DNA from 2 places in the Colwellia sp. SU-HH00943 genome. Region 1 is predicted to be linked to the other one. Evidence: predicted binding sites of a transcription regulator. Region 1 holds the regulator's gene; the other holds the start of a gene.
What was found. Region 1 encodes MetJ, which represses methionine synthesis genes. Its sites were predicted from a motif close to TAGACGTCTAGACGTCTA; they were not measured.
Positions count from the first base shown of each region.

Region 2: the regulator MetJ is predicted to act here: its motif matches at 1,616-1,633, upstream of metK (methionine adenosyltransferase).

Region 1 covers NZ_BAAJLW010000001.1:754,536-757,969, reverse strand. Annotated here, with positions in the region: gene hemE (uroporphyrinogen decarboxylase) at 357-1,424, shown strand; gene metJ (met regulon transcriptional regulator MetJ) at 1,597-1,926, opposite strand; gene metB (cystathionine gamma-synthase) at 2,151-3,317, shown strand; gene metL (bifunctional aspartate kinase/homoserine dehydrogenase II) at 3,351-3,434, shown strand, end outside.
Region 2 covers NZ_BAAJLW010000001.1:267,702-271,135, forward strand. Annotated here, with positions in the region: gene AC27GZ_RS01095 (NAD-dependent succinate-semialdehyde dehydrogenase) at 1-617, opposite strand, end outside; gene murI (glutamate racemase) at 730-1,542, shown strand; gene metK (methionine adenosyltransferase) at 1,709-2,896, shown strand; gene AC27GZ_RS01110 (hypothetical protein) at 2,987-3,434, opposite strand, start outside.

The DNA of each region.
Region 1 (3,434 bases):
CAAAGCATTTTCACGCCTGCAACAACTTTAATAGAGTATAAACTCGACGAGTTTTTTCGTACAAAGCCTTTATTTCTCTATCTCTTGACTAAGTAGCTGATTCCTTCTGAAAAATCTTTTTTGTTACAGAAGTGTAATGCGATGATTTTTTTTTGTAGTTGTGTACAAATTTTGTATTGACTTGCTCAATACTGTCAATTGAATTGATTTGGCGCATAGATTCAAAATACGGCTAATGCTAGAATGGCCGTCATATTTTGTTCGTTATCGAAAAGTTAACTTAGAGAAACGAACTTACAGCATAAAAGGTAGGCGAAACTTCAATCGTACTGACCACTATTTTAGAGGATTTATTGGTGACAGAATTAAAAAATGATAATTATTTACGTGCGTTATTGAAGCAGCCTGTAGATTACACGCCAGTGTGGATGATGAGACAAGCTGGACGCTATTTACCAGAATATCGTGAATTAAGAGCAACTGCAGGTGATTTCATGTCACTGTGTCGTAATGCTGAGTTTGCTTGTGAAGTAACTATTCAACCCTTACGTCGCTTTAAATTAGATGCTGCTATTTTATTTAGTGATATTTTAACCATTCCTGATGCTATGGGCTTAGGCTTATATTTTGAAACAGGTGAAGGCCCTAAATTTACTAACCCAATTACCTGTAAAGCAGACATTGAAAAAATTGCTATTCCTGATCCAGAAGATGAATTGGGATATGTAATGAATGCCGTGCGCACTATTCGTAAAGAGTTAAAAGGTGAAGTGCCTTTAATTGGTTTTTCAGGAAGCCCGTGGACACTTGCTACCTACATGGTGGAAGGTGGAAGCTCTAAAGCGTTCACTAAAATCAAAAAGATGATGTATTCAGATCCACAAAGTTTGCATTTATTGTTAGACAAATTAGCAGAGTCTGTGATTACTTATCTTAATGGTCAAATTGCCGCTGGTGCACAATCGGTAATGGTCTTCGATACATGGGGTGGTGTGTTATCACCGCGTGATTATAAAGAATTCTCTTTACAGTATATGGCTAAAATTGTTGATGGATTAACTCGCCATGCTGATGGCCGTCAGGTACCTGTGACTTTATTCACTAAAAATGGTGGTATGTGGTTAGAAGATATTGCCGCAACAGGTTGTGATGCAGTTGGTCTTGATTGGACCATTGATATTGAAAATGCTAAAGCTCGTGTTGGTGATAAGGTGGCTTTACAAGGGAATATGGATCCATCAATGTTATATGCACCTTTACCGCGTATTGAGCAAGAAGTTGCAAAAATATTAGCAGGCTTTGGTGAAGGTGGTACTGGGCATGTATTTAACTTAGGACATGGTATTCACCCTGATGTGAATCCAGAGCACGCTGGACACTTTATTGAGTCGGTACATAGGTTGAGTAAACCCTACCATGTGTAAGCTTTGTTACCCATTGAGCTAAATAGTTAATTCAATGGGTATTCAAGGTAAATAAATAAAAATTACTAAAAAGCCGTTAGCATAAGAATATGCTAACGGCTTTTTTGTGATTGATATGTAGTGATTAATATCAATCAGAATAATTTAAATATACTTGGCTTTTATGGTTTAACTAGTCTTCATCCATCTCATAAGCACTAAAGTCAGTGATACCTTTTTCTTCTAGTATACGACGAACGCTTGCTGGAAGTTTTTCATCGTTATCTTTAGCCAAGTCTTCATCATTAGGTAATGGCTGACCCGTAAATGCATGTAAAAAAGCTTCGCACAGTAATTCACTGTTAGTTGCATGGCGTAAGTTATTTACTTGACGTCTTGTTCGCTCATCCGTTAATACTTTTAATACGCGCAAAGGAATTGACACTGTGATTTTTTTTACTTGTTCACTTTTTTTACCGTGTTCGGCGTAGGGATTAATGTATTCGTCATTCCACTGAGCCATGTAAATTCCTCTGTTTAATTATTAATGCGTACAAAGATGCAGTACTATTTTATATAGTTATAAAATAGATTTTACTGGATGCTGAAATTCAGTCAAGTAGAAGTTTAGATGTCTAAAAGATCTTGACCTAAATAGGTAAAGCGTTTAGAGTTATAGACGTCCAAACATCTAAACAGTTTTATTGAATACAGTGATCACTTACGGTGATGTATACGAGGAAGAACATGTCGAATGCTAATATAAAAAATATCACCACCAAGGCGGTAAGAGCAGGCATTAATACTGATCAGCATCACGGTGCTGTGATTCCAGCAATTCATTTATCTAGCACGTTTTCATTAAAAGGTTTTAATGAAAAGCGTCAGTTCGATTATTCTCGTACAGGTAATCCAACCAGAGCCACATTTGCTCAGGCAATCGCTGATTTAGAGCAGGGAAGTACTGGCATAGTAACTAGTACTGGCATGTCAGCGGTACATTTAATCTGTCAGTTGTTATCGACAGAAGATTCGGTTGTCATTCCTCATGACTGTTATGGCGGCAGCTTTCGTCTGTTCACCCATTTAGCTAAACGCGGCCAATTTAAGGTCATTGTGGTCGATCAAAATGATCAGCAGCAACTCAGCGATGCGCTAGCACAAAAACCTAAATTAGTATTGTTAGAAAGCCCGAGTAACCCTTTATTACGCTTGGTTGATATTGAAAAAGTCACTAAAGCAAGTCATGAAGTAGGTGCCTTGGTTGCGGTTGATAATACTTTTCTCTCGCCCGCATTACAGCAGCCATTAGCGCTAGGTGCCGATATAGTTTTTCACTCTACCACTAAATATATTAATGGCCATAGTGACGTTGTGGGTGGCGTACTGGTGACTAAAGATCCTGAACTTGGTGAAGAGCTGGCTTGGTGGGCTAACTGCATTGGTATCACGGGTAGCCCTTTTGATAGTTTTATGGCGTTACGTGGTTTAAAAACATTACCGATCAGAATAAAGCAACATCAAGAAAATGCCGCACAAGTGGCGAGTTTTTTGAAAAACCATAGCGCTATAGAATCAGTTTATTTTCCTGGCTTTGAAGATCATCCAGGTCATGAGATTGCCAAAAAACAACAAGCGGGCTTTGGTGCCATGTTAAGTTTTGATCTTAAAGGCGGTGTTGAAGCCGTGAAAAAATTGTTCGCTAATTTAGAACTATTTACCTTAGCGCAGTCGTTAGGTGGTGTAGAAAGTCTAATATGTCATCCACCAACTATGACACATGCTGGTATGGAAGAAAGCGCTCGCCTTGCCGCTGGCATTACCAATTCTTTAGTTAGAATTTCAGTTGGCATCGAAGATATAAACGATATATTGGCAGACTTAGCACATGGCCTAGCTAAGAGTCAGCAATAGACTTGCATAGATAATAAATTAATTGAGAAATAAATGACCCAAATAGTGACAAAAGCGGGTAATTGGCAATTTGAATTTAGTGCCGATGAACAAGCTGAAAATCAATTAGCAAAACAT
Region 2 (3,434 bases), 490 kb from region 1:
TTAAAAACACCTGCAGGAATACCCGCCCGCTCTGCAAGTTCAGCCATTGCCAGTGCTGACAAAGGTGTTTGAATAGCTGGGCGAACCACAAAAGTACAACCGGCGGCTAAGGCGGCGGCCGCCTTACGTGCAATCATTGCATTAGGAAAATTCCATGGCGTGATAGATGCTACAACACCTACAGGTTGTTTAATCACGATTAGTCGCTTATCGCCGCTTGGCGCAGGAATCGTGTCACCATAAACGCGCTTTCCTTCTTCAGCAAACCATTCAATAAATGAAGCACCATAAGCAATTTCTGCTTTGGCTTCAGCTAATGGCTTTCCTTGCTCTACTGTTAAAATTTTACCTAGGTCGTCTTGATGCTGCATCATCAAATTAAACCAATTACGCATCAAACCAGCTCTTTCATTAGCTGATTTTGAAGACCATGCTTTGAGTGATTTTTTCGCCGCGTTGATTGCTAACTCAGTTTCATCAACACCATCATTATTGACGCAGGTAATCACTTCACCGGTTGCTGGATTGTGAACCTCTATCGAGGTTCCGCTGATATGCCAACTACCATTAATATACGAATGGTTTTTAAGCAGTTGCTTGTCTTGTAAAACTAACATGTGATCGTTTTCCGTTGCCAATCTCTTTTAAAGAGTATTTTATCGAGTAAATCAGTATAAAAACAATTAAATATAACAATAAACACCTTGTCGTTTATGATATTCTCACCGCATGAAAACGACTAATACACATCATGAACAGGCGATAGGCATTTTCGATTCCGGTCTGGGCGGCCTTTCTATTGCCAAGCAAATAAATGCTTTACTACCTCATGAAAACCTTATTTATATTGCTGACAGTCAGCATGCCCCTTATGGCGATAAACCAAAAAACTTCATCGTTGAACGAGTAAACACACTTGCTCAGTATTTAGTTGAAAAGCAGTGTAAGGCGCTGGTTATTGCCTGTAATACCGCAACAGTAAATGCGATTAATCAACTGAGAGAACAAGTTAACATGCCTATTATAGGTGTTGAGCCCGCAATCAAACCTGCTGTTGAAGTCAGTAAAAATAAAAAGATTGCCATATTGGTGACACAAGCAACTAGCAAAAACCAACACTTTCACCAACTGATCAAACAATACCAAGGAGATACTCAGGTAATTATTCAGCCTTGTCCTGGGTTAGTTGAATTAATTGAACAAGGCCAACAACACAGTCAACATTGCTTTGCTTTGCTTGAACAATACATAAAACCTTTAATTGAGTCTGGCATAGATACATTAGTGTTAGGTTGTACTCATTACCCATTCTTACAAGCACAAATACAGGCTATTTCAGCAAAATCACCTATCAATATTACCGTGCTAGAAACCGCCAAGCCAGTTGCTCAACAACTCAGTAGAAAGTTAAATGAGCATGGACTCGAGAACGTCTTAACTGCAAAAGGAAGTTTGGCATTTCTAAGCTCTTCTACTAAGCTAAAGCAACCACAAGTATTGACCAAACTTTGGCATGAAGCTGTTAATTTCAGTCCTTTATAGCGCAACGTTTAAGATGCCTTTTTAGCTAAAAAACATAAAAACTTACTCATCAGAGCAAAGACTTCAAGCCATTTAGACGTCTAGGCGTAAAAAAGCTAGAAAAAACTCAGCAAACCATGTAATATCGCCCCATTATTTTATTCTCCACGTTAAATGCTGAGGATCTATGTCTAGACACTATTTTACTTCAGAGTCAGTTTCTGAAGGCCATCCAGATAAAATTGCCGATCAAATTTCAGATGCAGTTTTAGACGCTATCATTGCCAAAGATAAATACGCCCGTGTTGCTTGTGAAACTATGGTAAAAACCGGTGTCGCCATTATATCAGGTGAAGTAAGTACCGATGCTTGGGTTGATTTAGAAACCATCACACGTAACGTGATCAGTGACATTGGTTATACTTCCTCTGATGTGGGTTTTGATGGCGAAACTTGCGGCATTATGAACTTAATTGGCCAGCAGTCTCCTGAAATTGCTCAAGGTGTTGACCGTTCTAAGCCTGAAGATCAAGGCGCTGGCGACCAAGGATTAATGTTTGGTTATGCCACCAATGAAACAGAAACCTTAATGCCAGCACCACTGTACTACTCTCACCGCTTAGTTGAGCGTCAAGCAGAAGCACGCCGCTCTGGTGTACTACCTTGGTTACGACCAGATGCTAAATCTCAAGTGACTTTTGTTTATGAAGACAACAAGCCAGTTGCTATTGATACTGTAGTACTTTCAACACAACATAACCCTGAAATTAAACAGGAAGACTTAGTTGATGCAGTAATGGAAAACATTATTAAACATGTACTTCCTGCTGAGTTGTTAACTGAAAATACTAAATACTTTATTAACCCAACCGGTCGCTTTGTGATTGGTGGCCCAGTGGGTGATTGTGGTTTAACAGGTCGTAAAATTATTGTTGATACCTATGGCGGCATGGCTCGTCATGGTGGTGGTGCCTTCTCAGGAAAAGATCCATCAAAAGTAGATAGAAGCGCAGCATATGCAGGTCGCTATGTTGCGAAAAACATTGTCGCAGCTGGTCTAGCAGACCGCTGTGAAATTCAAGTATCGTACGCCATTGGTGTTGCAGAGCCAACGTCAATTTCTGTTGATACCTTTGGTACCGGCAAAATTAGCGAAGAACGTTTAGTTGAACTTGTACGCGAAAATTTTGATTTACGCCCGTATGGCATCACTAAAATGTTAGATTTATTACACCCTATGTATCAACAAACTGCTGCATACGGTCACTTCGGTCGTGAACCCTATGAAATGACTGTAGGTGAAGATACTTTTACAGCCTTTAGTTGGGAAAAAACTGACAAGGCTGAAGAATTACGTAAGTCTGCAGGCATATAAAAACTAATCACTTCGTTAGCTTTACCCAATAAAAAAACCAGCGTTAATAATGCTGGTTTTTTTATATATATATTTTAAGAAGGCTCTGTACTAATTAGCGCTATCAAGCCTTTTACGTAAACTTCTACCCCATTGATGGAACATTTCATCTGCGCCAGCTAAACGCGCCATTTCAGTATTGGGCTGGTACTCATGACCTACAGCAACCGTACCTTCAAAAATATGAATCAAGGCACGTGATTCGCCATCTCTTAATTGCACTGAAATGTGAAGTTCACCACTACCTTTAGTTTTCGCTTCAGTATTGTCTTGCTCAACGTAAGGCATGAAGCTGATAATTTCAACATCTACATTTAAAACACCCTTGCCTACGGTATCAACAATAGTATAACGGCCATTATTTTCTGTTAAGCCTTGAACAACCCCTGCATGAAAACTTTTTCTCAAAAAACTAATATTATTCAAGTTCACTTGCCAATGAAACTGCTCTTTATCAATCCAAGGTGGAGAAATTACTTTCGCTGATGACAAATCAAGT